4 regions of the Streptomyces sp. NPDC056628 genome follow, and region 3 is predicted to be linked to each of the others. Evidence: riboswitches for the same ligand, from Rfam matches in the RefSeq annotation. Region 3 holds a riboswitch; each other region holds the start of a gene.
What was found. A riboswitch is a leader RNA that binds a small molecule or an ion and turns the genes downstream of it on or off. The one in region 3 is predicted to bind cyclic di-AMP.
Positions count from the first base shown of each region.

Region 1: it holds a riboswitch for cyclic di-AMP, as region 3 does, so the genes downstream of both, ACFRAC_RS18385 (transglycosylase SLT domain-containing protein) here and ACFRAC_RS10995 (NlpC/P60 family protein) in region 3, are expected to answer to the same signal.
Region 2: it holds a riboswitch for cyclic di-AMP, as region 3 does, so the genes downstream of both, ACFRAC_RS33360 (peptidoglycan DD-metalloendopeptidase family protein) here and ACFRAC_RS10995 (NlpC/P60 family protein) in region 3, are expected to answer to the same signal.
Region 4: it holds a riboswitch for cyclic di-AMP, as region 3 does, so the genes downstream of both, ACFRAC_RS17325 (M23 family metallopeptidase) here and ACFRAC_RS10995 (NlpC/P60 family protein) in region 3, are expected to answer to the same signal.

Region 1 is NZ_JBHTWG010000013.1:87,719-93,184, reverse strand. Features, by position in the region: gene fahA (fumarylacetoacetase) at 1-845, opposite strand, end outside; gene ACFRAC_RS18390 (HAD family hydrolase) at 1,180-2,010, shown strand; gene ACFRAC_RS18385 (transglycosylase SLT domain-containing protein) at 2,060-2,794, opposite strand; cyclic di-AMP (ydaO/yuaA leader) riboswitch at 2,799-2,975, opposite strand; gene ACFRAC_RS18380 (polyprenyl synthetase family protein) at 3,753-4,763, shown strand; gene ACFRAC_RS18375 (outer membrane lipoprotein carrier protein LolA) at 5,065-5,466, shown strand, end outside.
Region 2 is NZ_JBHTWG010000047.1:24,356-29,821, reverse strand. Features, by position in the region: gene ACFRAC_RS33375 (Glu/Leu/Phe/Val dehydrogenase dimerization domain-containing protein) at 1-782, shown strand, start outside; gene ACFRAC_RS33370 (TetR/AcrR family transcriptional regulator) at 850-1,461, shown strand; gene ACFRAC_RS33365 (SGNH/GDSL hydrolase family protein) at 1,525-2,310, opposite strand; gene ACFRAC_RS33360 (peptidoglycan DD-metalloendopeptidase family protein) at 2,608-3,534, opposite strand; cyclic di-AMP (ydaO/yuaA leader) riboswitch at 3,539-3,695, opposite strand; gene ACFRAC_RS33355 (tyrosine-protein phosphatase) at 4,278-5,075, shown strand; gene ACFRAC_RS33350 (DUF6126 family protein) at 5,091-5,213, opposite strand; gene ACFRAC_RS33345 (helix-turn-helix domain-containing protein) at 5,210-5,466, opposite strand, start outside.
Region 3 is NZ_JBHTWG010000006.1:80,077-85,542, forward strand. Features, by position in the region: gene ACFRAC_RS10990 (MOSC domain-containing protein) at 77-619, opposite strand; gene ACFRAC_RS10995 (NlpC/P60 family protein) at 669-1,820, opposite strand; cyclic di-AMP (ydaO/yuaA leader) riboswitch at 1,829-1,988, opposite strand; gene pcrA (DNA helicase PcrA) at 2,331-4,820, shown strand; gene ACFRAC_RS11005 (M23 family metallopeptidase) at 4,968-5,466, opposite strand, start outside.
Region 4 is NZ_JBHTWG010000012.1:49,415-54,880, reverse strand. Features, by position in the region: gene ACFRAC_RS17335 (M16 family metallopeptidase) at 1-746, shown strand, start outside; gene ACFRAC_RS17330 (M16 family metallopeptidase) at 743-2,131, shown strand; cyclic di-AMP (ydaO/yuaA leader) riboswitch at 2,345-2,508, shown strand; gene ACFRAC_RS17325 (M23 family metallopeptidase) at 2,521-3,306, shown strand; gene ACFRAC_RS17320 (GntR family transcriptional regulator) at 3,491-4,186, shown strand; gene ACFRAC_RS17315 (HPr family phosphocarrier protein) at 4,376-4,657, opposite strand; gene ACFRAC_RS17310 (GNAT family N-acetyltransferase) at 4,824-5,466, shown strand, end outside.

The DNA of each region.
Region 1 (5,466 bases), on a different contig from region 3:
TCGTCGAGGTACGGCAGCAGCGGGTGCGTGCGCTCGGGCGGCGCCGTCGTGGCCTCCTCCAGGGCGTCCAGCGGGGTGATCCAGGCCGACACCGACGTGGCGAAGGACTTGCCGAGGAACGGGCCGAGGGGGACGTACTCCCAGGCCTGGATGTCACGCGCCGACCAGTCGTTGAGCAGGCACAGGCCGAAGACGTGCTCACGGAAGTCGCTCAGCGGGACCGGCGCGCCCATCGCGGACGGCTTGCCCACGACGAAGCCGACCTCGGCCTCGATGTCCAGGCGGACGGACGGGCCGAAGACGGGGGCCGGGTCGGTGGGGGCCTTGCGCTGGCCCGAGGGCCGTACGACGTCCGTGCCGGAGACCACCACCGTGCCGGAGCGGCCGTGGTAGCCGATCGGCAGGTGCTTCCAGTTGGGGGTGAGGGAGTCCTCGGCATCCGGGCGGAAGATCTGGCCGACGTTCCGGGCGTGGTTCTCGGAGGCGTAGAAGTCGACGTAGTCCGCGACGTCGAACGGAAGGTGCAGCGTCACGGAGGAGAGCGGGTGGAACAGGTCCGCGATGGCCTCCTGGTGCGCCGGGACGGTCACCCAGGCGGTCAGCGCCCGCCGGACGTCCGACCAGGTGGTGCGGCCCGCGGCGAGCAGTGGGTTGAGCGACTCCTGGGCGAGCAGCGGGGCGTACGGCGAGTCGAGCGCCCGGGCCGCCCTCCCCGCGTCGAGGACGTGGTCGCCGAGCCGGACGCCCACCCGGCGCGCGGAGTCCGGGCCCGGGAGGGAGAAGACGCCGTACGGAAGGTTGTGCGCGCCGAAGGGGTCGCCCTCGGGGAGATCGAAGGGGGGCATGGGGTACTGCCTCACTCTCATACGCTCCGTAAGCCATGTGGTCGGGCCCACGTTACGGGTGAGGTGGCGGTCTTGGGCAGGGTGAATCCCGCGGGCAGGCGATCGGCTTCCCCCCAGCTTGCCGCGGTCGGCCGTCCCCCTCACCGGGCGAGCGGCCCCAACTCGGCGGCCGTAGCGCCCTCGAAGACCCCGCAGGGGCGAAACCGCCATAAACGGGCGCGAGTTGTGCGCGCTCGGACACAACTGGGACCGGAACGGGTGTCAACTCATGTGAACAGAGCAGCCGTCCGGTTCAGGTCGAGTCGATGGGGCTTCCTGTCCGTATTCTCTGATCATGGCCGCACCGATCGCATATTCACTCATCGCCACTGACCTGGACGGGACCCTCCTCCGAGGTGACGACACACTCTCCGACCGGTCCCTCGTGGCGCTCGCGCAGGCGGCGGTGGCCGGCGCCCAGCACCTCGTGGTCACGGGACGGCCGGCACCCAGGGTGCGGCCCCTCCTGGAGGTCATGGGCAGCAGGGGACTGGCGGTGTGCGGACAGGGCGCGCAGCTGTACGACGCCGGCCAGGACCGGCTGCTGTGGTCCATCACCCTGGAACGGGACCTGGCGGAGACCGCCCTCGGCAAGATCGAGGCCGAGGTGGGGCAGGTGTACGCGGCCGTCGACCAGGACGGAGTCGAGGGGCTCACGCTCATCGAGCCGGGTTATCTGATGCCCCACCCCACGCTGCCGGCGGTGCGGGTGCGGCATCGCGACGACCTGTGGTGCGAGCCGATCAGCAAGGTGCTGCTGCGCCATCCGACGCTGTCGGACGACGAGTTGGCGGTGACGGCCCGCGCGGTGGTGGGCTCGCTGGCGACGGTCACCATGTCGGGGCCGGGCACCGTCGAACTCCAGCCATGCGGCATCACGAAGGCGACGGGCCTCGCGCTCGCCGCCGAGCATCTCGGCCTGGGTCCGCACGAGACCATCGCCTTCGGGGACATGCCCAACGACATCCCCATGTTCGACTGGGCCGCCCACGGGGTGGCGATGGCCAACGCGCATCCCGAACTCAAGTCGGTCGCGGACGAGATCACCTTGTCCAACGAGGACGACGGCATCGCCGTCGTCCTCGAGAGACTGTTCGCCCGCAGCCTGGCCGAGTTCCCCTACTAGAGGATCCCTGCCGCAAGTTCCCCTACTGGAGGGGGAGAGCCGGCACGGCTCAGTAGGGGCCGTTCACGTTGTCGATCGAGCCGTAGCGAGCGGCCGCGTAGTTGCAGGCGGCCGTGATGTTCGCGACCGGGTCGAACGGGTCGTACGCGGTGCCCGGCACGTGGTACGTCGCGAAGGTGGGGTCGATGACCTGGAGGAGACCCTTGGACGGGGTGCCCGCGATCGCGTTGGAGTCCCAGTTGTTGATGGCGGCCGGGTTGCCCGACGACTCACGCATGATGTTGCGGTGGATGCCCTCGTAGGAACCGGGGATCCCCTTCTGCGCCATGATGTCGAGCGCCTCGCGGATCCAGCCGTCGAGGTTGTCGGCGTACGTCTTCGCGGAGGCCTGGGTGGCCTGGGCGACGGCGGACTCCTTGACGGGGGCGGACGCCGTGCTCGCCTTCGACGGCTCGGCCTTCTTCGTGCTCCGGACCTTCAGGTCGACACCCGGGTGGATCAGCCGGGGGTCGTCGCCGATGGCCTTGCGGTTGTCCTTGTAGAGCTGCCGCCAGCCGCCCTGGGCGTCGTAGCGGTCGGCGATCCCGTACAGGGTGTCGCCCTTCTTGGTGGTGTAGCTGACGGAGCCGACCGTGGCCACGGTGGGGGCCTTGGCGGGCTCGGCGGCGCTCGCGGTGGTCGCGCCCAGCAGGGGGAGCGCGAGAGCGGCGGTACCGGCTCCGGCGGCGATGACGCGCCGGGCGAACGGGCTGGTACGGGTGCGGCGGTGCTGGCCTCGGGACATGGCGCTGTTTCCTCTCCGGCGCCTGCGAGGTGAGCTGTCGGGTTCGGGCGGGAGATGCCCGGCCACGCCGCCGTAGGACGACGTGACTTCACCCCTAGCCGTCCCGGCGCGCCATCGAGGCGTGCGGTACGGCGACTTACCTGGGTCCCCCGCTCCTGCCGTGCGAGTGCGTTGTGTAGGTGGATGACTCGGGCGGCGGCAGGATTCGGCGTCCGCCCGACAGAGCGGGAACGTATGCGACAGCACATGTGTGGAACAAGTGCCGCAAGCACCTGACGTGCTAGTTGACCATGGTCTGAGGCGTATGAGGCGCTTGATCCTTTGCGGTTGCCAATTCTCAACTCGCTTTTGTGGCAAGGGGTCGACGGGCTCCGGCGGCGGAGGGGCCGATCTGGGGCCGCGTGACCCAACTCACGGCGATCACAACAGCGGCAAATCGGGCAATGATTCCAACTACCCTGTTATTGCCTACACGTGGAAAGCTCACCGTCAACGCGCCCATCTGCCCCTTGAGTCCGGAGAGTCCGTTTTGTGGGTGTGGAGCAAAAGGTGCGAAAGGGTGGCGACGCGCCCGGGGTGCCGGCGCGCAGGAACCTCGCCCTTCGTGTCGGTCGTTGAGGAGGCGTGGAGGCGTCCGGAGGGCGGGTCGGGGTAGACGGGGGCGGGGGTGTCGCGCGGGCCCGCGGTGCATCCCTCGAAGAGTCGAACGCAGTTTCGGTTCGGGAAAGGATGGGGGAGTGGGCGGCTACACACAGTGACGCGCCGATAAAACGATGAATGTCCGTCCTTATCGGGTGATCAAAAAACATACCGACCGTGAACCGATGTCGCCCGTGGTGGACGGGTGGGCGGCATCGGTGATCGAAACGTGACCGGATACGCTGACTTGAGTGATGGCAGCGACCTATCGACAAACCGTGTAACCAGCCGAAAGACACCAGCAGACAGGAGACCCCTCGTGACCGTCGTCGGGCCGTTCGGGCTGAGCGTGCGGGACCAGGCTCTGGAAGCCGATGTCCAGGCCGGATTGGCGGCTGTCGAGGAGGGACTGCTCGAAGCCACCAAGAGTGAGGTCCCCTTCATCACCGGAGCCGCCCAGCACCTGGTGCGGGCGGGCGGGAAGCGCTTCCGGCCGCTGCTGGTGATGCTCGCCGCGCGCTTCGGGGACCCGTATGCCCCGGGGATCGTGCCGTCGGCCGTGGTGGTGGAGCTGACCCATCTGGCGACGCTGTACCACGACGACGTGATGGACGAGGCCGAGGTCCGGCGCGGTGTCGACAGCGCGAACACCCGCTGGGGGAACTCCGTCGCGGTCCTCACCGGCGACTTCCTCTTCGCGCGCGCCTCGCACATCCTGGCCGACCTCGGGCCCGAGGCGGTGCGGGTGCAGGCGGAGGCGTTCGAGCGGCTGGTCACGGGCCAGATCCTGGAGACGGCCGGGCCGCAGGACGGCCGGGACCCCGTGGAGCACTACCTCGACGTGCTGAGCGGCAAGACCGGGTCGCTGGTGGCGGTCTCCTGCCGCTTCGGGGCGATGATGTCGGGCGCCGACGAGACCATGGTCGACGTGCTCACCCAGTACGGGGAGCGGCTCGGCGTCGCCTTCCAGCTCGCGGACGACGTCCTGGACATCGCGAGCGACTCCCACGAGTCCGGGAAGACGCCCGGCACCGATCTGCGCGAGGGCATCCCGACCCTGCCGGTGCTGCGGCTGCGGGAGCGCGCGGAGCGTCTGGGGCTGCCCGAGGACATCGCCCTGTGCGAGCTGCTGGACTCCGACCTGAGCGACGACGCCCGGCTCGCCGAGGCGCTGGCCGCCCTGCGTGAGCACCCGGCGCTGGAGCACGCCCGGCGGGACACGGTCCGCTACGCGGAGGACGCGCGCGCCGCGCTGGCGCCCCTGCCGGAGAACGACGCGAAGGCCGCCCTGATGGAGCTGTGCGACGCCGTCGTGCACCGGGCCGGCTGAAGCCCGGCGTCCCTGCCGCGGGACTGCCCCGCGGCCACCGTTCCTCTCCCCGCCTCACCCCCCGACCCCTACGGGTCGGGGGAGGTCCACCCCTGCGGCGTCATACCGCAGGTGTACACGGAGTTGGCTCCGCAGGTTGACGAAACTCCCTGCCCCATCTGGTCAGATGGACATCACGGAAACACCACTCCTCACCGATTCGGGTGAGAATGGCGGCTCAGGGGTGGACCTTGCCGGGTCGTGAGACTCGCGGGCGACAGACGAACGGACGGCCGCCGCCGACGACGGAGGTAGGGCACACATGGCACCGTACGAAGTCGACGACAGTACGACCGCAGGGGAGGGCGACGACCTGCGCGCGGGCCGGCGCAAGGCCGCTCGGTACGTCGTCCCGGTCACGGTGGTGGGGATCGCGGCGGCGACGATCGGGCTGGTCCCGGCGCTCGCCGACGCCGGGGACCCGGACCTGCCGGACCTCACCGCGCAGCAACTGGTCGAAAAGATCGCCAAGTCGGACGTGCAGCAGCTGTCCGGCACGTTCAAGATCACCACGGATCTGGGGCTGCCGGACCTCGGCGGGCTGGAGTCGGGTCTCACCTCGGGCCTCACCGGATCGGGCTCGGGCGGCGGCTCGTCCGCCGACCCCTCGGCGAAGCTGACCGAGCTGGCCTCCGGCACGCACACGCTGCGGGTCGCCGTCGAC
Region 2 (5,466 bases), on a different contig from region 3:
CGGTGTACCCGTTGCTGGACGACGAGGCCGCCGCCCGTCACCGGCTGGCCGAGGCGTTCGCGGTGGACGTCGACGGCATCGGGCTCGACGAGCTGGTGGGCGGCTGCGGGGTGGCCGAGTCGGTGCTCACCGCGCTGGACCGGGCCGGGGTGCCACGCTGGCGGACCCGGGTCTCCCTGCAGGGCCTGGGCACGATGGGCGGGGCCACCGCGCGGTTCCTCGCGCGCGCGGGGCTCACCGTGGTGGCCGTCGCCGACATCAAGGGGACCATCGCCAACCCGGCGGGGCTGGACGTGGAGGCGCTGCTGGCGGCGCGGGACGGCTACGGGACGGTGGACCGTGCGGCATTGCGCCCCGGCGACCGTGAGCTGCCGGGGGACGCCTGGCTGTCGACCGAGGCGGAGGTCCTGGTGCCGGCGGCCGTGTCGTACGCGGTGGACGCCGCCAACCAGGGCCGGATCAGCGCCCGCTGGATCGCCGAGGCGGCGAACATGCCCGTCCGCCCGGAGGCGGAGCTGCTGCTGGCCGCGCGGGGGGTCACGGTGCTGCCGGACGTCGTCGTCAACTCCGCCACGAACGCGTGGTGGTGGTGGACGCTGTTCGGGGACATCGGTCCGGACGCGGACGAGGCGTTCGCCCACACGCGGCGTGCGATGCGGGCCCTGACCGATCGCACGCTGGCCCGCGCGGAGGCCGACGGGACGACTCCGCGTGCCGCCGCGCACGCCATCGCCGCGGACCTGCTCCCGGTGATCACCGAACGGTTCGGCCGGCACCGCTGACGGCCGGGGGTGCACCCCCTGGGGCGGCGCGGCCAGGCCGTAGGGTGGCCGCGTGGCGAGGGCGAGAGTGCGGCTGAGCGTGGCGGAGCGGCGGGCGGAACTGCTGCGCGCCGCGGTGGAGCAGATAGAGGCACGGGGTGTGGCGGCGGTCAGGATCGCCGACGTGGCCTCGGCGCTCGGGGTGAGCAACGCGCTGGTGCTCTACCACTTCGCCACGAAGGAGAAGCTGGTCGCGGCCGCGTTCGCGCACGCCGCCGAGGGCGACCTGGCGCGGCTGCGCAGGATCCTGGGCCGCCGCACGACGGCAGTACGGCGGCTGCGGGCGGCCGTGCGCTGGTACGCGCCGACCGGACAGGCCAAGGGCTGGCGGCTGTGGATCGAGGGCTGGGCGGCCGCGTTGCGCGAGACGGCCCTGCGGGAGGTCACGCGCGAGCTCGACCTGCAGTGGAAGAGCGCCCTCGCCGGGGTCCTCGCGGAGGGCGCGGCCGCGGGCGAGTTCAGCTGCCCGGACCCGGCGGCCGCCGCGCTGCGCCTGACCGCGCTCCTGGACGGTCTCGCCGTGCAGCTGACGTCGTATCCCGGGGCGCTGTCCCGCGCGCGGGCCCAGGAGTGGGTGGACGAGGCGCTGGCCCGGGAACTGGGCCTGGAGCGGACGGCGTTGATTGCCTCACCACGGTGAGCGGCCGCCCGCGACCGTGACGGTCCCGAGCGGCTCCGCACTCCCCCGGCCGTGCCGCCGGGCTCAGGCCACCGACGCGATGCGCATCTTGATGTCGTACGCCGAGAGCGCCCCCTTGGCCGTCACATGGTCGCCCGACGACTCGCCGCGCAGGCGCCGCCCGATCCACGGCACCAGGTACTCGCGCGCCCACTGGACGTCGTCGCGCCGGATCTCCAGGGTCCCGCGGGGCGGGAGCGGCGGCCAGGGCTGGTCCGGGTCGGCCGGGATCTCCAGCCCGAGGACCTGGCCCGCGCGCAGCGCCACGCGCGTGTGCCCCTCGGGTGAGAGGTGGAGCCGGTCGCTGTCCCAGGCCCGGCGGTCCTGGACGGTCTTCAGGGACCACAGGTCGAGCACCGGGCAGCCGTAGCGGTCGGCGATGGCGCGTACGTGCCCGTTGTAGGTGGCGATCTTGCCGCGCAGGTGCTTCAGCACGGGCACGCCACGGGTGTCGAAGCCCGTCGTCACCATCACGGTGCCCGCGGCCGAGGCGAGCCGGGCGACGGCCCGTTCGAACCGTTCGGCCACTTCGTCGGGGTCGGTGCCGGGCCGCAGGATGTCGTTGCCGCCCGCGCAGAACGACACGAGGTCCGGGGCGAATTCGACGGCCTTGGGGACCTGTTCCGCCACGATCTGGTCGAGCAGTCTGCCGCGCACGGCGAGGTTCGTGTACCGGAAGTCGCCCTCGGGCCGCCGGTCGGCCAGAAGGACCGCGAACCGGTCGGCCCAGCCGACGAACGCCCCGTCGGGGCCGGGGTCGCCGACGCCCTCGGTGAAGCTGTCCCCCACCGCGACGTACGACCCGATCACTGCTCTGCTGTCACTCTTCGAATCGTCTGTCACGTCGGGACATGATTCACCTTCCGATGTGACCTACGCGACCGTAGGAAGAGGTTGACGAACGGTGAGATAAGCCACTGCCAAAGCCTTCACCAAAGCCGGAATACGGCTCCTGGCCGGGACGTTGAGCGCCGAAACGCGACCCGTGCCCGCCCGGGACGGGCCGAAGGCCGGACCCCGGGGATCGGGGTCCGGCCTTCGGCTGCGTGTCAGGCAGGTGGTGCGCGTGCGTGTCAGGCAGGTGGTGCGCGCCGTGCGGTGGGGCGGTCAGCCGATGGCGACGCCCTTGGAGCGGAGGTAGGCCACCGGGTCCACGTCCGAGCCGTAGTCGGGCGTGGTGCGGATCTCGAAGTGCAGGTGGGGGCCGGTCACGTTGCCGGTCGCGCCGGAGAGGCCGATCTGCTGGCCCGCGGTCACCGTCTGGCCGCTGGAGACGGACAGCGAGGACAGGTGGGCGTACTGGGCGTAGTAGCCGTCGGCGAGCCGGATGACGACCTGGTTGCCGTACGCGCCGCCCCAGCCGGCGGAGACGACGGTGCCGGCGCCGACCGCCTTCAGGGGCGTGCCGGTGGCGGCGGAGAAGTCCACGCCGGTGTGGTAGCCGCTGGACCACATGCTGCCGGCGACCTTGTAGGAGGTGCCGACGGCGGCGGCGGACACCGGGGCGGTGAAGCCGTTGACGGTGCTCGCCTCGTCGGCGCTCTGCGCGGCCGTGGCGGCCTTCTTCGGCGCGGCGGCCTTCTTCGGCGCTGCGGGCTTCGCGGACGGCTCGGACGGGGAGGAGGACGGGGCCGACGCCTTGGGTGCGGCGGTCGCGGCGTTCTTGCCGATCGAGAGCTTCAGACCCGGGTGGATGAGCGACGGGTCGGCGCCGACGGCCTCGCGGTTGTCGGCGTAGAGCTTCTTCCAGCCGCCGCGGACGTCCTGCTCGTCGGCGATCTTCGCCAGGTAGTCGCCGCGCTTCACCTCGTAGGTGCGCGTCTTCTGGGCGGAGGTCTTCTGCGCCGGGGCCTTCTCGGCGGCGACCTGGACGGACTGGACCGCCTTCTCCGGGACGGACTGGCCGGTCGCGGCGTGGGCGCCGGTGGCCCCGATCAGCGGAAGCGCGAGAGCGGCGCCACCGGTTCCGGCGACGGCGATCGTCCGGGTGAAGCGCAGGGACTTGGGACGGCGATGCTTACCCTTGGCGGGCATGGCGAATTCCTCTCCGGCGCCTGCGAGGTGAGCTGTCGGGTGCGGGCTGGAGATGCCCGGCCGCGTCGGGACGCGGCTTGACCCCAAGCCTGTTCCGGGACCGGAACAGGCGATGTACCTGTGGGTCCCCCGCTCCTGCCGTGGACGGGTGAGTGTGCGCGGATTCCGGTCGGCGGCAGGATTCGGCGTCCGTCCGGATTGGTGGTGAACGTAAGCGAGAAAGACGCATGGGAACAAGTGAGGGGTTCCGACCGAATGCGCTCGTCTTGATCCCTTACGGGATTCACCGGTCACACTCCGTGTATTTCGAAGAGGTCGCCACCCTCGAATTCCCATAAGCGGCAGGCCGATTACGTGGACATGACGGGCGACGCACCGTCACGGATATGACGCTCCTCACGTGACGTCGCTCCAGGTTTCCTTATTTCAGAACGAGTTGGAATGAAGGCATCAATTCGGACAGAAAGCCTAGATGTGACGTCAACGGATATCCGGCACATCGAACCTTCGGCGCGAATCCGACCTGAATCCCAGAGGGAATCACCTCGCATCGGATGCGAATCGGGATAAAACATCCGTCATCGATGATGACATACGGCGACTTGCCCGTTTCAGGTCATTACTCCCCAGCTGTCGCCTGTGGACAACTGATTGGCGCGCACAGTCATGTCGTATCGTCAGAAGCGCACCTCGCCGGCCTCACCGCCGAGCCGCGCCGGCGGGGCCCACCGGGAGGAGCCCCCGTGACGCAGCAGATCCCGTCGACCGAGCCCGAACTGGCCGGTGTGCGCAACTTCCGCGACGTGGGCGGTCTGCCCACCGTGGACGGACGACGGGTGCGCCACGGCGTGCTGTTCCGCAGCGGCCACCTCGCCCACGCCACCCCTGAGGACGCCGCCTTCCTCGACTCGCTGGGGCTGCACACGATCTTCGACTTCCGCAACGCGGCGGACCAGAAGCTGGAGGGCCCCGACGTCGAGCTGCCGGGTGTCCGCAATGTGAACCTGCCGCTGTCCGACCCCGCGGACGGCGCGGAGTTCTGGAAGATGGTCCGCGACGGCGACCTCGACCAGTTGCGGGAGATCCTGGCGGACGGCAAGGGCGCGGCCCGGATGATCGCCTCCTACCGCTCCATCGTCACGGAGCGCACCGGCGAGCACTCACGGGTGCTGCACTCCCTGGTGGAGGACAGCGTCCCGGCGCTGATGCACTGCGCGGCCGGCAAGGACCGCGCCGGCCTGTCCATCGCGGTGACACTGCTCGCCGTCGGCGTCGAGCGGGAGGCGATCGTCGCCGACTATCTGAAGTCCAACGAGAAGCACCGCCGCTACAAGGTGCGGCGCGGCAGCAGCGCCCCCTCGGCGTACTCGCCCGAGGTCATGGAGCTGCTGAGCCCTCTCTTCGACGCACGGGCGGAGTACCTGAAGGCCGCCTTCGACACGATCGACGAGACGTGGGGCGACGTCGACACCTACCTGGAGCAGGGTCTGCGGCTCACCCCCGAGGCGCGGGAGCGCCTGCGGGAGCGGCTTCTCGACTGAGGGCGCGGGGTGCGCCTACTTCCCGCCGCCCGCCTCGAAGAGGAAGAAGACGAAGGCGGCGAAGACGTGCCCCACCGCGATGTAGATGATGAGCCGCACCCACAGGGCGCGCGGGAACTTCTCCTCCATGTCGGTCATGACGTCTCTCCAGGGGTGGGGCCCAGGCACAGGGTGGCCGTGGGGCTCTGCAACAGGGTGTGGACGAAGAGGAGCTCGGCGCCGCCGTCGTCCTCGGCGGCGAGCAGGTGCGGGGTGAGCGAGTCGAAGTGCGCGCTGTCCCCGGGGCCGAGGCGGTGCGTGGTGTCCCCGAGGCGCAGCCGCAGCCGCCCCTTGAGGACGTGGAGCCACTCCTCGCCGGGGTGCACGCGCACGATGTCGCCCTGCGAGCCGT
Region 3 (5,466 bases):
GCGCGGGGGGTGGGTGAATCGACGAGCAGGGCGCGCGGGGGAGCCGGACTCGCCGACGCCCTCCCGCGGCCGTTCCTCAGACCCGGTCCAGCGGCCGGTGCGGCCCGTCCGGCAGCTCCACGTCGATCGCGTCGCCGGGTCGCACCACGCCGCCTTCCGCGACGACGCCCATGATTCCGGCCTTGCGCAGGAGGCGGCCGGCCTCGTCGCGGCCCACGACCTGCTTGAGCAGCCCGTCCTGGAAGTGGTCGATCTGCAGGCACGGGTTCCGCAGCCCGGTGACCTCGACCACCGCCTCGGCGCCGATGCGCAGCAGCGTGCCCACCGGAAGTCCGAGCAGGTCCAGGCCGCGCGTGGTGACGTTCTCCCCGAGCTCGCCGGGCGCCACCCGGAACTCCGCCTCGGCGAGTTCGGCGAAGAGCTCCTCATGGATGAGGTGCACCTGGCGCAGGTTCGGCTGCGTGGGGTCCTGGGCGAGGCGCGAGCGGTGCTTCACCGTCACCCCCGCGTGGACGTCCCCGTCCACCCCCAGACCCGCCAGCAGTGTGATGCTCTCCCGGTTCGGCTTCGTGAACGAGTACACCTCGTTCCTGCTGACCGCCGTCACGACTCCGGTCATGGACGTCGTGGACGTCATGGACACGGCCCCCCCTCGTTCGCCCCGGCCCTCACGCCGGGCGGACCACACTGTGGATCGACGACTCGCCGTCGTAGTAGATCGACTCCTCGCGGACGTACGCGCCGGGCTTCGGGGCGTGGATCATCATGCCGTTGCCGATGTAGAGGCCCACGTGGGTGACGTCGTCGTAGAAGAAGACCAGGTCACCGGGCTGGGCGCTGGACAGCGGGACCGTGGTGCCCGCGCTGACCTGGTCGTAGGTGACGCGCGGGATGTCCACGCCGGCGGCCTTCCAGGCGGCCTGGGTGAGGCCGGAGCAGTCGTAGGAGCCGGGGCCGGTGGCGCCCCAGACGTACGGCTTGCCGATCTGGGTGCGGGCGAAGGCCAGCGCCTTCCCGGCCCTCGTGGCGTACGACCCGTCCGGGACGGTGCTGCCCTGCTCCCGCTGATCCTGTTCCTGCCGCTGTGCGGCCTCCTCGCGGCGGCGCTCGGCCTGCGCCTGCTGCCGGGCCAGCTCCTCGGCCTTGCGGGCGGCCTCTTCCTGCTTGCGCTTCTCGATCGTGGCGAGGCGGGCCTTCTCCTGCGCGGTCAGCTCGGAGAGCAGCCGACGCGCGTCCCCGAGCTTCTTCTGGACGGTGGACTTGGCGGTCCGCAGGTCCTTCTGCGACGCGGTGAGCGTCTCGAGGCTCCTGGTGGCCTCCTGCCGCTTCTTCATCGTCGCGGACTGATCGGTGAAGTACTCGTCCACCGACTGCTTCTGACGGCCCGTCATGCGGCTCATCAGCTGGGACTGGTCGAAGTAGTCCTGGGGGCTGTCCGCGAGGAGGAACGTCGCGGTGTCCGGGGCGGCGGCGCCGGTGCGGTACTGGGCGGCGGCGTTGCGGCCGAGCTCCTCGCGCGCGTCGTTGAGTTTCTGCGTGCGCCGGGCGACGTCGTCGAGGAGGGTGTCGACGCGCTTGCGCTGCTTGGTCGTCTTCTCCTTGGCCGCGTTGTACTTCTCGGTGGCCGACTCCGCCTGGCGGTACAGGTCGTCGACCTTCTTCTCGACCTCTTCGAGGCTCGGCCTGTCGTCGGAGGACGGGTTCGCGTGTGCCGTCTGGGACAGCAGGGCCACGGAGGTGAGGGCCGCGGTGGCCAGCGCGGGGGTCCGTATGCCTGCCACGCGCGTTCCGGAGGGACGCGACTTGCGGTGCGACGCCAAGGGAGGCGACTCCTTCCATGCTCCGCCTACCGGGTTAGCTGTCGGGTTCGGGCGGGTGGTTCGGAAGGGTTGCCCTACGGCCGCTCCCGGGACGGGGAGTCGGGCCGATTCACCCCAAGTTCGGTGGGTCCCCGGCTCCGGATGCACCGGACTCGGCGGAGGCCGCACGGCCCGGCGTCGTTCGCCGGTGGGGGTCGCACGGCCTGCCCGGCACGGTAGCCAACCGGTGTGGCCGCTGTGAAGGTTGATGTGCGATATGCCCGATACATTTTCGTGACCTTCGGTCCGGGGGGCGGGTGGAGGGGGGCGGCTCGGGCAACTGATGCCGTTCTGAGGCCATCGATGCATCTTGTTCCTACTGGGCCGATATCCACTGCTTGGCGCCGGGCGGTGTGTGACGTGATGGCATGACTTCGAACGGTAATCGGCGGGCCGGGCATCGGCCCGGAAGGTGTGATGTTCTCCAGGCGGCAGCCGGTTGTCGGTGGGGCCGCCTAGACTCGGAGAGCGATGAGCAGCCTCTTTGACGACAGCTTCCTGGCGGACCTCCAGGCCCCACGGGCCCACGGGGAAGAGCACCCGCCACCGCCCGAGGACGATCACACTCCGGAGTCGCTTCCGGACGATCTGTTCGGCGGGAAGTTCGACGTGCCGCCGGACCGCGACGCCTACTACCGCGACGGCGCCCCGCGCCCGGCCCTCGACGCCGCGGCGCTGCTGGAAGGGCTCAACGAGAACCAGCGCGCGGCCGTCGTCCACTCTGGCACCCCCCTGCTCATCGTGGCCGGAGCCGGGTCCGGCAAGACGCGCGTGCTCACGCACCGCATCGCCTACCTGCTCGCCGAGCGGAACGTGCATCCGGGCCAGATCCTGGCGATCACCTTCACCAACAAGGCCGCCGGCGAGATGAAGGAACGCGTCGAGCAGCTCGTCGGACCGCGGGCGAACGCGATGTGGGTGATGACCTTCCACAGCGCCTGCGTCCGCATCCTGCGCCGGGAGAGCAAGAGGCTCGGGTTCACCTCCTCGTTCTCGATCTACGACGCCGCCGACAGCAAGCGGCTGATGGCGCTCGTCTGCCGGGACCTCGACCTCGACCCGAAGCGGTTCCCGCCCAAGTCGTTCAGCGCCAAGATCAGCAACCTGAAGAACGAGCTGATCGACGAGGAGGACTTCGCCGCCCAGGCCACCGACGGGTTCGAGAAGACCCTCGCCCAGGCGTACGCGCTGTACCAGTCGCGGCTGCGGGAGGCCAACGCCCTCGACTTCGACGACCTGATCATGACGACGGTCAATCTGCTGCGCGCCTTCCCGGACGTCGCCGAGCACTACCGCCGCCGGTTCCGGCATGTGCTGGTGGACGAGTACCAGGACACCAACCACGCGCAGTACGCGCTGGTGCGCGAGCTGGTCGGCACGTCCGAGCACCCCGTCGACGTACCGCCCGAGGCCGAGGCCGAGGTCCCGCCCGCCGAGCTGTGCGTGGTGGGTGACGCCGACCAGTCGATCTACGCCTTCCGGGGCGCCACCATCCGCAACATCCTCCAGTTCGAGGAGGACTACCCGGACGCGACGACGATCCTGCTGGAGCAGAACTACCGCTCCACACAGACCATCCTCAGCGCCGCCAACGCCGTCATCGAGCGCAACGAGTCCCGCCGGCCCAAGAACCTGTGGACCAACGCGGGCGCGGGCGCCCGCATCACCGGCTATGTCGCGGACACCGAGCACGACGAGGCGCAGTTCGTCGCCGACGAGATAGACCGCCTGACCGACACGGGGGAGGCGAAGGCCGGCGACGTCGCCGTCTTCTACCGGACGAACGCCCAGTCCCGTGTCTTCGAGGAAGTCTTCATCCGCGTCGGGCTGCCGTACAAGGTCGTCGGCGGTGTGCGCTTCTACGAGCGCAAGGAGGTCCGGGACGTCCTGGCCTACCTGCGGGTCCTGGCCAACCCCGAGGACTCCGTCCCGCTGCGCCGGATCCTGAACGTCCCCAAGCGCGGCATCGGCGACCGTGCCGAGGCCATGATCGACGCCCTGTCGCAGCGGGAGAAGATCAGCTTCCCGCAGGCCCTGCGGCGCGTCGACGAGGCGTACGGCATGGCCGCGCGGTCGACCAACGCCGTCAAGCGGTTCAACACGCTGATGGAGGAGCTCCGCACGATCGTCGAGTCCGGCGCGGGCCCGGCGACGGTCCTGGAGGCCGTCCTGGAACGGACGGGGTACCTCGCCGAGTTGCAGGCCTCCACCGACCCGCAGGACGAGACCCGGATCGAGAACCTCCAGGAACTCGCGGCCGTGGCCCTGGAGTTCGAGCAGGAGTCGGCCGAGGGGGAGGAGTCCGGCGGGCTCGCCGCCTTCCTGGAACGGGTCGCGCTCGTCGCCGACTCCGACCAGATCCCGGACGAGGAGGAGGACGGCTCCGGAGTCATCACCCTGATGACGCTCCACACCGCCAAGGGCCTGGAGTTCCCGGTCGTCTTCCTCACCGGCATGGAGGACGGCGTCTTCCCGCACATGCGCGCCCTCGGCCAGGCCAAGGAGCTGGAGGAGGAGCGGCGGCTCGCGTACGTCGGCATCACGCGTGCCCGGGAGCGGCTGTACCTGACGCGCTCGGCGATGCGCAGCGCCTGGGGCCAGCCGTCGTACAACCCGCCCTCCCGGTTCCTGGAGGAGATCCCGGCCGCGCACGTGGACTGGAAGCGGACGGGCGGGAGTTCACCCCTGTCGTCCGGTCCCGCCTCCGGCGTGGCGGCGTCGCTGTCCTCGTCCCGCTCGCGCTCCTCGGCGTCGGGCGCGTCCGGGTTCGCGACGCGGCGCACCTCGGAGAAGCCGGTCGTGCAACTGGCGGTGGGGGACCGGGTCACGCACGACCAGTTCGGCCTCGGCACCGTGATGGCCGTGAAGGGCACGGGCGCGAACGCCGAGGCGACGATCGACTTCGGCGAGCCCAAGCCGAAGCGGCTGCTGCTCCGGTACGCGCCGGTGGAGAAGCTCTAAGGCCGGTGGAGAAGCTCTAAGGGGTGTCTCGCCGATCACGCCGGGAGCCCGGCCTTCGGCGAGACACCCCCCAGCGCGTCGGCGGACGCGAGACGGCCCCCGCTGCCGGAAGGGACGGGGGCCGGTGCTGCTTCGCCGAGCGGGCGTCTACGTGGGGTCCAGGCCGTGGCTGCGCAGCCAGGACAGCGGGTCTATCGCCGAACCCCCACCGGGCCGGACCTCGAAGTGCAGGTGCGGGCCCGTGGAGTTGCCCGAGTTGCCGGAGTACGCGATCGGGTCGCCGGCCTTGACCGTCGTACCGGAGGCGACGCGGTACGTGGAGAGGTGGCAGTACCACGTCTCCGTGCCGTCCTTCGCGGTCACGATCATCATGTTGCCGTAGGCGCTGTTCCACTGCGTGCGGACGGTGCCGTCGGTCGCGGCCAGCACCGTGGTGCCGTACGAGACCGGGAAGTCGATGCCCGAGTGGACCGACATCCAGTTGATACCGGACTGGCCGAAGTAGGCGCTGAGGCCGTGCTGCGCGACGGGGACCGCGAACTTCGGGCGCAGCCGCTCCTTGCGGGCCGCCTCCTCGGCGGCCTTCCGCTTCTCGGCCGCCTGCTGGGCCTTGAGGTCGATGCGCTCCTGCGTCCGGCTGGCCCGG
Region 4 (5,466 bases), on a different contig from region 3:
TGTCGGTCGTCGGCGACATCGACCCGGAGCAGACGCTGGCCTGGGTCGAGAAGTACTTCGGCTCCATCCCGTCCCACGACGGCAAGCCTGCTCCGCGCGACGGCTCGCTGCCCGACGTCATCGGCGAGGATTTGCGCGAGGTCGTCGAGGAGAACGTCCCCGCGCGCGCGATGATGGCCGCCTACCGCCTCCCGAGCGACGGCACCCGCGAGGCCGACGCCGCCGACCTGGCGCTGACCGTCCTCGGCGGCGGCGAGTCCTCCCGCCTCTACAACCGGCTCGTGCGGCGCGACCGTACGGCCGTGGCGGCCGGCTTCGGCCTGCTCCGCCTGGCCGGCGCGCCCTCCCTCGGCTGGCTGGACGTGAAGACCTCCGGTGACGTCGAGGTGCCCGTGATCGAGGCGGCCGTCGACGAGGAGCTCGCCCGCTTCGCCGCGGAGGGCCCCACCGCCGAGGAGATGGAGCGCGCGCAGGCCCAGCTGGAGCGCGAGTGGCTGGACCGGCTCGGCACCTGCGCCGGCCGCGCGGACGAACTGTGCCGGTACGCCGTCCTGTTCGGCGACCCGCAGCTCGCCTTCACCGCCGTGCGGCGCGTGCTCGACGTCACCGCCGAGGAGGTGCAGGCGGTCGCCCAGGCCCGGCTGCGCCCGGACAACCGCGCGGTGCTGGTGTACGAGCCGGTCGCCGGTGAGGCCGAGGACGCCCAAGCCCCCGCCACCGACGAGAACGAGGAGTCGGCGCAGTGACCGAGCTCGCCAGCATGGAGTTCCACCCGCAGCCCCAGGCCGGCGCGCCCCGGCCCTGGGCCTTCCCGGCCCCCGAGCGCGGCACCCTGGACAACGGCCTGACGGTGCTGCGCTGCCATCGCCCCGGCCAGCAGGTCGTCGCCGTCGAGGTCCTCCTCGACACCCCGCTCGACGCCGAGCCCGCGGGCCTGGACGGTATCGCCACGATCATGGCGCGGGCCCTGTCCGAGGGCACCGACAAGCACACCGCCGAGGAGTTCGCCGCCGAGCTGGAGCGCTGCGGCGCCACCCTCGACGCCTACGCCGACCACCCCGGCGTCCGCGTCAGCCTGGAGGTGCCGGTCTCCCGGCTGCCGAAGGCGCTGGACCTGCTCGCCGACGCGCTCCGGGCGCCGCTGTTCGCCGACGCCGAGGTGGAGCGCCTGGTGCGCAACCGTCTGGACGAGATCCCGCACGAGCTGGCCAACCCCTCGCGCCGGGCCGCCAAGGAGCTCGCCCGGCAGCTGTTCCCGGCGTCCTCGCGTATGTCCCGTCCGCGCCAGGGCACCGAGGAGACCGTCGCCGGCATCGACTCCGCGGGCGTACGCGCCTTCTTCGAGCGGCATGTGCGCCCCGCCACGTCCACGGTCGTGGTCGTCGGCGACCTCACCGACGTCGACCTCGACACCCTGCTCGGTGACAGCCTGGGCGCCTGGACGGGTTCGCAGGCCGAGCCGCGGCCCGTCCCGCCGGTCACCGCGGACGACACCGGGCGCGTCGTCATCGTGGACCGTCCCGGCGCCGTCCAGACGCAGCTGCTGATCGGCCGGATCGGCCCGGACCGGCACGACCGCGTGTGGCCTGCGCAGGTCCTCGGCACGTACTGCCTCGGCGGCACCCTCACCTCCCGCCTGGACAAGGTGCTGCGCGAGGAGAAGGGCTACACCTACGGCGTGCGCGCGTTCGGGCAGGTCCTGCGCTCCGCGCCGGACGGCACCGGCGCCTCGATGCTCGCCATCACCGGTTCCGTCGACACGCCCAACACCGGCCCCGCCCTGGACGACCTGTGGACCGTCCTGCGCGGGATCGCGGCCGACGGACTCACCGACGCCGAGCGGGACTTCGCCGTGCAGAATCTCGTCGGGGTGGCGCCGCTGAAGTACGAGACGGCCGCCGCCGTGGCGGGCACCCTGGCCGACCAGGTCGAGCAGTACCTGCCCGACGACTTCCAGGCGAAGCTGTACCAGCAGCTCGTCGCCACCGGAACCGTCGAGGCCACGGCCGCGGTCGTGAGCGCCTTCCCGGCGGACCGCCTCGTCACGGTTCTCGTCGGCGACGCCTCGGCGATCCGGGAGCCCGTCGAGGCCCTCGGCATCGGTGAAGTCACCGTCGTGACGGCCGAGTAGAGCACCCGCCGGCCCCGCGGCGGGCCGGCACGCGAGGAGAGCCCTGGTGACGGCAAAGTCACCAGGGCTCCCTTATGCCCGAATTGGGGCGGAGGTTGCCTGTCTGCCCTGTGGGATGCGCTACAAAAGCCGCGTTCCGTTTGGGAATTGAACGCGGCCCCGCTTAGCGTCATCCGGGCTGTCCGTCAGGCAGTGCGCCGCGCCCGCGGCACCGGACAGCCATCGCCGAGTCCCCGTACGGCGCGAGCCAGGGGAGCCGGGGACCCACCGCAGTCCCTGGGGTGAATCGGACGCCCGCGCAGCCGCGAGGGGGTCCGTAGGAGACCTTCCTGCTCCGAACCCGTCAGCTAACCCGGTAGGCGAGAGGGAAGGAAAGGACCAGCCACCACATGGCGTTCAGCTGCGCCACGGGGAAGAACCGCCCCTCCGGGAAGCACCGCAAGCCCGGCCGGTTCGAGCGCACCACGGCCCGTGCGGCCGGTGTCGCCGCCCTCACCGCCACCGGCGTCGTGGGCACCCTCGCCGCCCCCGCGCTGGCCGCCGAGCCCGCCGCGGGGCAGACCGGCCTCATCCCGGTCGTCGTCGTCGAGGACTCCATCGCCACCCAGATCGACGCGCAGGCCGCCGCCCAGGAGCGGGCCGCCGCCGAGGCCGCCGCCCGCAAGGAGGCCGCCCAGGAGGCCGCGCGACACAAGGCCGCCGAGAAGGCCAAGCAGGAGCGGGAGGTCAAGGAGCGCGCCGCGCGGGAGGCCGAGCGCAAGCGCCTGCTGTCCTACGTGGCCCCGATAGCCGGTTCGTACGTGTCCACCGCGTACCGGTCCGGCGGTGCCGTCTGGTCCTCCGGCAGCCACACCGGCATCGACTTCCACGCCGCCAGTGGCACCTCCGTGCACGCGGTCGGCGCGGGCACTGTCGTCGAGGCCGGCTGGGGCGGCGCCTACGGCAACAACGTCGTGATCAAGATGAACGACGGCACCTACACCCAGTACGGGCACCTGTCGTCGGTCGGCGTCTCGGTGGGCCAGACGGTCACCCCCGGCCAGCAGATCGGCCTGTCCGGCGCCACCGGCAACGTCACCGGGCCGCACCTGCACTTCGAGGCGCGCACCAGCGCCGAGTACGGCTCCGACATCGACCCGGTCGCCTACCTGCGCGCGCACGGCGTCGACCTCTGACGCCTCCGCCCTCCTTACCGCAGCCCCGGCTCCCGAGCCGGGGCTTTCGGTCTTTCTGGACAACGGCTGTCCAAAAAATATCCATGGATTCCGGCCCGCCGTCGGAAATTCACGCTTCTTGCCATAGAGTCGCTGAACACACGTCATTCGTCGACGTTTCACGGGCATTAAGGCGGAGGTCGGCATGCGTATTCCGGCGCACTCGGTGTGCACCGCGATCCGGGACGACATCGTCGCCGGTGTCCTGGAGCGCGGCGGCCGTCTCACGGAGGAAGTCCTCGCCCGCCGCTACGGCGTCTCCCGTGTCCCCGTGCGCGAGGCGCTGCGCACCCTGGAGGCGGAGGGCTTCGTGGTGACCCGCCGGCACGCGGGCGCGTGCGTGGCCGAGCCCACCGAGCAGGAGGCGGCCGACGTGCTGGAGATGCGCACTCTGCTGGAGCCGCTCGGCGCCGCCCGGGCCGCCCAGCGGCGCACGGAGGCCCATCTTAAGGTGCTGCGCGGCCTGGTCAGGCTGGGTCAGGAGCGGGCCAGGCGCGGCAACAGCGAGGATCTGCGCTCGCTGGGCGGCTGGTTCCACGAGACGCTGGCCCAGGCGTCCGGCAGCACCGCGCTGACCTCGACGCTGACCCAGCTGCGGCACAAGATCGCCTGGATGTTCGCCGTGGAGGCGCCCGCCGACCCGGTGGAGTCCTGGGCGGAGCACGGCGCGATCGTGGACGCGGTGGCGCGTGGCGACGGCGAACGCGCCCGCGCGCTCACCGCCCTGCACACCGAGCGCGGGCTGTCCGCGCACCGGCTGCGCTTCGGCTCCGGGGGCGACCGCGGGGAGCGTGTGAGGAATTCGCAACATGCCGTAAACATGCCGAGCCTGCGCAATTAACACAGGCGCCGTATACAAAGAAGAGCAATTCTGGGGCAGTGGATTTACGCTGCCCTTTTCCGGCTGTCCGGGAAATTCCGGAGCCCGCCGCCGTGAAATTCCACGCGAGCCGGCCGGGAAAGACGAAGCCGCGCCCGCCGGAAAGGCGGACGCGGCTTTTGTGCCGTGCGGGAGGCCCGCTCGGGCCGCTCAGACCGTCTCGGGCAGTTCCTCGAGGCCCTCGGCGACCAGCTTGGCCAGACGGTCGAGGGCGGCGTCCGCACCCTCGGCGTCGGAGGCGAGGACGATCTCCTCCCCGCCCTGGGCGCCGAGGCCCAGGACCGCCAGCATGGAGGCCGCGTTGACGGGGTTGCCGTCGGCCTTGGCGATGGTCACCGGGACGCCTGTGGCCGTGGCGGCCCGGACGAAGATGGAGGCGGGGCGGGCGTGGAGACCCTCGGCCCAGCCGACGTTGACGCGGCGCTCAGCCATGTGTTGCTGCCCTTCGGTGTTCAAGGTTGTCTAGACCAGTTTCCCACACCAGGGGTGCCCGGCGGAACGGCCCGGGTGCCGCTGCCTCGACGACCGCCGGACCCCGTGGGACGTCGGGAACAGCCTGCCTCGCGCCGGTGCCGTGCGCGAGCCGTAACCTGGCCCCATGCAGAGCGCCTCGGACCGGCACGTGTACCCCGCCCACTGGGAAGCCGACGTGGTGCTGCGCGACGGCGGCACCGCGCGCATCCGCCCCATCACCGTCGACGACGCCGAGCGCCTGGTCAGCTTCTACGAGCAGGTGTCGGACGAGTCGAAGTACTACCGCTTCTTCGCGCCCTACCCGCGCCTGTCCGCCAAGGACGTCCACCGGTTCACCCACCACGACTTCGTGGACCGGGTGGGACTCGCCGCCACGGTGGGCGGCGAGTTCATCGCCACCGTACGGTACGACCGCATCGGCGCCGACGGGACGCCCGCGTCCGCCCCCGCCGACGAGGCCGAGGTCGCCTTCCTCGTCCAGGACGCCCACCAGGGGCGCGGGGTCGCCTCCGCCCTGCTCGAGCACATCGCCGCGGTCGCCAGGGAGCGCGGCATTCGCCGGTTCGCCGCCGAGGTGCTGCCCGGCAACACCAAGATGATCAAGGTGTTCACGGACGCCGGGTACACCCAGAAGCGCAGCTTCGAGGACGGCGTCGTCCATCTGGAGTTCGACCTGGAGCCCACCGACCGCTCGCTCGCCGTGCAGTACGGGCGGGAGCAGCGCGCCGAGGCCCGGTCCGTGCAGCGCCTCCTGGCGCCCGGCTCCG